DNA from 3 places in the Neobacillus canaveralius genome. Region 3 is predicted to be linked to each of the others. Evidence: a T-box and tRNA genes for the amino acid it is inferred to sense, from the RefSeq annotation. Region 3 holds a T-box; the other regions hold tRNA genes.
What was found. A T-box is a leader RNA that pairs with one kind of tRNA and senses whether it is charged. The one in region 3 lies ahead of serS (serine--tRNA ligase), so its partner is inferred to be a tRNA-Ser.
Positions count from the first base shown of each region.

Region 1: it encodes a tRNA-Ser, which carries the amino acid that the T-box ahead of serS (serine--tRNA ligase) is inferred to sense. The anticodon was not compared.
Region 2: it encodes a tRNA-Ser, which carries the amino acid that the T-box ahead of serS (serine--tRNA ligase) is inferred to sense. The anticodon was not compared.

Region 1 is NZ_JBDFLL010000001.1:699,019-701,254, forward strand. Features, by position in the region: tRNA gene ABC255_RS03335 (tRNA-Lys) at 66-141, shown strand; tRNA gene ABC255_RS03340 (tRNA-Leu) at 209-293, shown strand; tRNA gene ABC255_RS03345 (tRNA-Gly) at 354-428, shown strand; tRNA gene ABC255_RS03350 (tRNA-Leu) at 434-522, shown strand; tRNA gene ABC255_RS03355 (tRNA-Arg) at 559-635, shown strand; tRNA gene ABC255_RS03360 (tRNA-Pro) at 643-719, shown strand; tRNA gene ABC255_RS03365 (tRNA-Ala) at 738-810, shown strand; tRNA gene ABC255_RS03370 (tRNA-Ser) at 818-910, shown strand; tRNA gene ABC255_RS03375 (tRNA-Met) at 1,068-1,141, shown strand; tRNA gene ABC255_RS03380 (tRNA-Asp) at 1,179-1,255, shown strand; tRNA gene ABC255_RS03385 (tRNA-Phe) at 1,307-1,379, shown strand; tRNA gene ABC255_RS03390 (tRNA-Tyr) at 1,414-1,498, shown strand; tRNA gene ABC255_RS03395 (tRNA-His) at 1,558-1,633, shown strand; tRNA gene ABC255_RS03400 (tRNA-Cys) at 1,673-1,746, shown strand; tRNA gene ABC255_RS03405 (tRNA-Gly) at 1,758-1,831, shown strand; tRNA gene ABC255_RS03410 (tRNA-Ile) at 1,837-1,913, shown strand; tRNA gene ABC255_RS03415 (tRNA-Asn) at 1,948-2,022, shown strand; gene ABC255_RS03420 (glycine betaine uptake BCCT transporter) at 2,194-2,236, opposite strand, start outside.
Region 2 is NZ_JBDFLL010000001.1:1,268,431-1,270,666, forward strand. Features, by position in the region: tRNA gene ABC255_RS06170 (tRNA-Ser) at 15-107, shown strand; tRNA gene ABC255_RS06175 (tRNA-Met) at 144-217, shown strand; tRNA gene ABC255_RS06180 (tRNA-Asp) at 221-297, shown strand; tRNA gene ABC255_RS06185 (tRNA-Phe) at 326-401, shown strand; tRNA gene ABC255_RS06190 (tRNA-His) at 431-506, shown strand; tRNA gene ABC255_RS06195 (tRNA-Gly) at 525-598, shown strand; tRNA gene ABC255_RS06200 (tRNA-Ile) at 605-681, shown strand; tRNA gene ABC255_RS06205 (tRNA-Asn) at 744-818, shown strand; tRNA gene ABC255_RS06210 (tRNA-Ser) at 827-917, shown strand; tRNA gene ABC255_RS06215 (tRNA-Glu) at 928-999, shown strand; gene glgB (1,4-alpha-glucan branching protein GlgB) at 1,857-2,236, shown strand, end outside.
Region 3 is NZ_JBDFLL010000001.1:80,544-82,779, reverse strand. Features, by position in the region: gene pdxS (pyridoxal 5'-phosphate synthase lyase subunit PdxS) at 1-108, shown strand, start outside; gene pdxT (pyridoxal 5'-phosphate synthase glutaminase subunit PdxT) at 185-766, shown strand; T-box leader at 825-1,048, shown strand; gene serS (serine--tRNA ligase) at 1,098-2,236, shown strand, end outside.

The DNA of each region.
Region 1 (2,236 bases), 620 kb from region 3:
GCATGCGCAAAATCCCGAAAGGGATTTTAAGCAGAGAAAATGAGTTTAGATAAATCTCATTATTCGAGCCATTAGCTCAGTTGGTAGAGCATCTGACTTTTAATCAGAGGGTCGAAGGTTCGAGTCCTTCATGGCTCACCAAGTTATTTTCGTTAGAAAATAACCAAAGTTTTTTCGCGAAGGCGAAAATAACTTTCCATTTTAATATGCGGGTGTGGCGGAATTGGCAGACGCACCAGACTTAGGATCTGGCGCCGCAAGGCGTGGGGGTTCGACTCCCTTCACCCGCACCAAGTTATTTTCGTTAGAAAATAACCAAGAATTTTTGCTAAGCAAAATAATCTTCCATATATGCGGAAGTAGTTCAGTGGTAGAACACCACCTTGCCAAGGTGGGGGTCGCGGGTTCGAATCCCGTCTTCCGCTCCAATGTTGCCGGGGTGGCGGAACTGGCAGACGCACAGGACTTAAAATCCTGCGGTAGGTGACTACCGTACCGGTTCGATTCCGGTCCTCGGCACCAAGTTATTTTTCGGAGAAAAATAACTTTCATTAAAATGCGCCCGTAGCTCAATTGGATAGAGTGTCTGACTACGGATCAGAAGGTTATGGGTTCGACTCCTTTCGGGCGCGCCATATAATACGGGAAGTAGCTCAGCTTGGTAGAGCACTTGGTTTGGGACCAAGGGGTCGCAGGTTCGAATCCTGTCTTCCCGACCATGCTTTTAATAACAAAATGGGGCCTTAGCTCAGCTGGGAGAGCGCCTGCTTTGCACGCAGGAGGTCAGCGGTTCGATCCCGCTAGGCTCCACTTATTCGGAGGAATACCCAAGTTCGGCTGAAGGGATCGGTCTTGAAAACCGACAGGCGGGTCAAACCGCGCGGGGGTTCGAATCCCTCTTCCTCCTCCATAATTTCTATATTCTTATTGTCGCGGGGTGGAGCAACGAGCATTGCTTCAATGAATTAACTGCGAGTTGTATCAATCGAGTTGCTGCTTGAATAGTCTTACTGAGATTGATACAGTCCTAAACTAGGGGCATGGATATAATTTAATATTTTTATTGTCGCGGGGTGGAGCAGTCTGGTAGCTCGTCGGGCTCATAACCCGAAGGTCGCAGGTTCAAATCCTGTCCCCGCAATTAAGTTATTTTCAAGAAAAATACTTGAAAAAACTTTGGTCCGGTAGTTCAGTTGGTTAGAATGCCTGCCTGTCACGCAGGAGGTCGCGGGTTCGAGTCCCGTCCGGACCGCCATTTTTTATATCAGTAGGGTAACTCTACTGTTGATATAGATATAGATTGTATGGCTCAGTAGCTCAGTCGGTAGAGCAAAGGACTGAAAATCCTTGTGTCGGCGGTTCGATTCCGTCCTGAGCCATCATTTTTTTAAACTTTTTTTGTCTTTTATATTTGGAGGGGTAGCGAAGTGGCTAAACGCGGCGGACTGTAAATCCGCTCCCTCTGGGTTCGGCGGTTCGAATCCGTCCCCCTCCACCAAGTTATTTTCGTTTGAAAATATCCTAGGTTTTTTGCTGAAGTTAAAAATAACCATTATGGCGATTGTGGCGAAGTGGTTAACGCACCTGATTGTGGTTCAGGCATTCGTGGGTTCGATTCCCATCAGTCGCCCCAATGAATTTTAATAAATTGGGTTAGCTCTTTAAAAGTTTGGGCAGCATAGCCAAGTGGTAAGGCAGAGGTCTGCAAAACCTTTATCCCCGGTTCAAATCCGGGTGTTGCCTCCAAATTTTAATATGCGGGTGTAGTTTAGTGGTAAAACCTCAGCCTTCCAAGCTGATGTTGTGAGTTCGATTCTCATCACCCGCTCCAATTTTGGGCCTATAGCTCAGCTGGTTAGAGCGCACGCCTGATAAGCGTGAGGTCGATGGTTCGAGTCCATTTAGGCCCACCAGAATTTTTTGCGAAGCAAAATAATTTGTTATTATTCCGCAGTAGCTCAGTGGTAGAGCTATCGGCTGTTAACCGATCGGTCGTAGGTTCGAGTCCTACCTGCGGAGCCATTTTTTCAAGTTAAGGACGGTTAGCCTGTTCCTTTTAAAAATAGTTAAAAAACCCCCTTTAAGAAATAATCATTTTCTTAAAGGGGGTTTTTTCAATATCATATACATTCTTGGTTTTTCAGTCAGCTCAATCGTCAAATCTTTTGGATTATTTTTCACATTAAAGACCCTTTAGGAGGGGTACACGTTTCTTTTATTTCCTCTTTGTACTTCA
Region 2 (2,236 bases), 1.2 Mb from region 3:
TTTTATGTTTTTTTGGAGGAATACCCAAGTTCGGCTGAAGGGATCGGTCTTGAAAACCGACAGGCGGGTCAAACCGCGCGGGGGTTCGAATCCCTCTTCCTCCTCCATTTTATTAATTCAGCAAAATGAAATATTTTTATTGTCGCGGGGTGGAGCAGTCTGGTAGCTCGTCGGGCTCATAACCCGAAGGTCGCAGGTTCAAATCCTGTCCCCGCAATATGGTCTGGTAGTTCAGTTGGTTAGAATGCCTGCCTGTCACGCAGGAGGTCGCGGGTTCGAGTCCCGTCCAGACCGCCATTTTTATTAAAATGGCAAAAAATATAGTGGCTCAGTAGCTCAGTCGGTAGAGCAAAGGACTGAAAATCCTTGTGTCGGCGGTTCGATTCCGTCCTGAGCCACCATTTATTTTTAGATGGAAACTATTATGATGGCGATTGTGGCGAAGTGGTTAACGCACCTGATTGTGGTTCAGGCATTCGTGGGTTCGATTCCCATCAGTCGCCCCATCTATTATTTTACTTTTCGCGGGTGTAGTTTAGTGGTAAAACCTCAGCCTTCCAAGCTGATGTTGTGAGTTCGATTCTCATCACCCGCTCCAATTTATGGGCCTATAGCTCAGCTGGTTAGAGCGCACGCCTGATAAGCGTGAGGTCGATGGTTCGAGTCCATTTAGGCCCACCAGAACTTTTTGCGACAGCAAAATAGTTAGAACTTTTTGCGACAGCAAAATGATTTTCCATTGTTCCGCAGTAGCTCAGTGGTAGAGCTATCGGCTGTTAACCGATCGGTCGTAGGTTCGAGTCCTACCTGCGGAGCCAATTTTTATGGGGAAGTACTCAAGAGGCTGAAGAGGCGCCCCTGCTAAGGGTGTAGGTCGGGTAACCGGCGCGAGGGTTCAAATCCCTCCTTCTCCGCCATAAAAATTAAGGCCCCTTGGTCAAGTGGTTAAGACACCTCCCTTTCACGGAGGTAACACGGGTTCGAATCCCGTAGGGGTCATACAAAAAGGCTGATGATATTTTATCATCAGTTTTTTTGTGCTAATTTTTGCCAGTAAAAATGACAATACTACAATTGATTATGTATAACTCCATCAATTCTAAGTTTATAGTGACCGAAACGTCGAAGCAAACGGAATTTGGGTAACTATAAAAGACCCTAATTAATTTAAATGCTAATTAAAGCCAAATCATTCAAAGTGCTCCAGTGGCTTAATACCTTCATCTAAATTAAATTGAGTCGCTCTAGTCGGGTTAGAGTAGCAGTACGCCTGGTTAATATCTCAGATGAGTTATTCCGGCTATCTTTGAGCCCATTAGGGGCACTACAGCCACTATAAAATACCATGCTGCATAATCCCTTAAAATTTGTGTCAATCATTCTTATTTTCCCTCTATCTCCGATAAAATCATCATCCCATATAATCCCCAAAAATTTGTTGTTTTATAAGAAAAACAAACACTCCAATCCTTTGAAGTGCCTATAGCTTGTCCAAGACTTAAGCGTGCATTTTTTTTAGTTAAAAACTATTCCTATATAATAATATGCTTTCCCGTACCACTGAGAAAAACGCTGGCAACGCTTACATATACTGCATATTTAGCACGTTTACATGTTAAAGTTTCTTATAATTTAAATAATATTTTTTACCCAAAATTTCAAAAAAACTTTATGTTTTTTTGTCGGTTGTTGAAGGATTTCTTGTTCGTTTTTGTCGAAACGTGTTGAAAAAAACCAGAATATGACGGTCTGTATACTTTATTGTCAGAAAAGATAAAAAAGTTTTACAAGAGATATTTGTAATTTGCACTTATAATTAACCCTTGAAATACATTTTCACAAGGATGAGGTTAATAATGGCAGTGAACACTTTATATCCAACAGGCTATCAGTTGCATTTATTTCATGAGGGGAACCTTTTTCAAAGTCACCAGCTGTTTGGGGCACACGTTTTTAAAGAAACTGACAAAGTATATACGCGATTTTGTGTGTGGGCTCCGAATGCTAACCAAGTAAGGCTGGTTGGAAATTTCAATAACTGGAATGGAGAAGGTTACGATTTACATAGGGTAAACAATGAAGGTGTATGGATTATTGTCATTAATCAAGACCTGAATGGCTGCCTCTATAAATATGAAATAATCACAGCACAAAATGAAAGACTTTTAAAATCAGATCCATATGCATTTTATTCTGAACTGAGACCAAATACGGCCTCAATCGTATATTCTTTGAG
Region 3 (2,236 bases):
GACTATAAGTTGATTGCTGAGCTTTCGAAGAACCTAGGAACACCAATGAAAGGTATTGAGATTTCATCCTTGTCCCCTGAAAATCGTATGCAGGAACGTGGTTGGTAATTAGAAAAGCGGAAGCCCCTAGGCGCTGTAGCTGGACAATTAAACTCATCTTGAAAGCAAAAGAAGGAGTTTTTTTATGATAAAAGTAGGAGTACTTGCCTTACAAGGTGCTGTTCGTGAACACATTCATTCCGTTGAGGAATGTGGTGCACAAGGCATCGCCATTAAGAAGGTAGAACAGTTGAAGGAAGTAGATGGCCTCATCCTACCCGGCGGTGAAAGCACTGCAATGAGAAAGTTGATTGATAAGTATGGTTTTATGGATGCATTAAAGGAATTTGCTGCAGAAGGTAAACCAATGTTTGGTACATGTGCTGGTCTTATTCTTTTAGCTAAAAACCTAGTTGGTCATGAGCCTCATATTGGGGTGATGGACATTAAGGTTGAACGCAACTCCTTTGGACGTCAGGTTGATAGCTTCGAGGCTGACCTCACAATTAAAGGTGTAGCCGATAGCTTCCCTGCAGTCTTTATCCGTGCGCCGCACATCGTTGAAGCTGGAGCTGATGTAGAAGTCCTTTCAAAGCACAATGACCGCATTGTGGCAGCTCGTGAAGGACAATTCCTTGGATGTTCATTCCATCCTGAATTAACAGATCGACATGACATTACGGCGTATTTTATTGAAATGGTAAAGCAAGCAAAAGCAAACAATTAGTATAATTTGATTGCAATTGGTGGATAATTATAGTAAATTAATTTCAATAAATAAATAAGTTAAAGCAATGAGAGGAACTAGTAACAGGAAGTTCATTCTAAAGAGAGCCGATGGTTGGTGTGAATCGGTGTATGAAGCTTGTGAATCCCTCCTCGAGCAAGGTATGGAACGCCTTATTAAGGGTCAGTAAGTACTTTCGGTAAAAACCGTTAATTTTTTTCAAGGTGGACAGACTAATTCTGTCAACCAGGGTGGTAACGCGGGTTAACTCTCGTCCCTGTTTTTAGGGACGGGAGTTTTTTGTATTTATTTAACAGTTAGGAGTGGAAGTATGTTAGATATTAAATTATTACGAGCTAATTTTGCAGAGGTTAAGGAAAAACTCCAGCATCGTGGAGAGGACCTGACAGACCTAGGTAAATTTGAGGACTTAGATCAGCGCAGACGCGATTTAATCGTTGAGGCAGAACAATTAAAAAGCAAACGTAACGAGGTATCCCAACAGGTAGCCGCGTTGAAGCGTGAGAAGGCAGATGCTGACCACCTTATTGTAGAAATGCGTGAGGTGGGCGATAGGATTAAAGTATTAGATGAGGAGCTCCGCAGTGTCGAGGAAACGCTCGACTTGTTGTTAATGAGCATTCCAAATATTCCGCATGAAAGTGTGCCAATTGGTGAAACTGAGGATGAAAACATAGAGATTCGAAAGTGGGGTCAAGTAAGGGAATTTGAATTTGAGGCAAAACCGCACTGGGATGTTGCTGACCATTTAGGAATCCTTGACTTTGAACGTGCGGGCAAGGTTACAGGCAGCCGTTTCGTGTTTTATAAAGGCCTTGGAGCCCGTTTAGAGCGTGCACTGATGAACTTTATGCTTGACCTGCATGTAGATGAGCACGGCTACAAGGAAATTTTACCGCCATATATGGTTAACCGCGCGAGCATGACTGGTACAGGTCAACTCCCAAAATTTGAAGAAGATGCATTTTTAATTGAAAATGAAGATTACTTCTTAATTCCAACAGCAGAGGTGCCTGTCACCAACCTTCACCGTGATGAAATTTTAAGCGGGGATGAGCTTCCAATTCGTTTTGCGGCTTACAGTGCATGCTTCCGTTCTGAAGCTGGTTCTGCGGGGCGGGATACTCGTGGATTAATTCGCCAGCACCAATTCAATAAAGTAGAGCTAGTGAAGTTTGTTAAGCCAGAAGATTCTTACGAGGAGCTTGAGAAGCTGACAAGTGACGCAGAGCGCGTGCTACAATTACTAGAGTTACCATATCGTGTGCTCCGCATGTGTACAGGTGACCTTGGCTTTACGGCTGCTAAAAAGTACGATATTGAAGTATGGATCCCGAGCTATGGGACCTATCGTGAAATTTCTTCTTGCAGTAACTTTGAGGCATTCCAAGCTCGCCGTGCTAATATCCGCTTCCGCCGTGATCCGAAAGCGAAGCCTGAACATGTCCA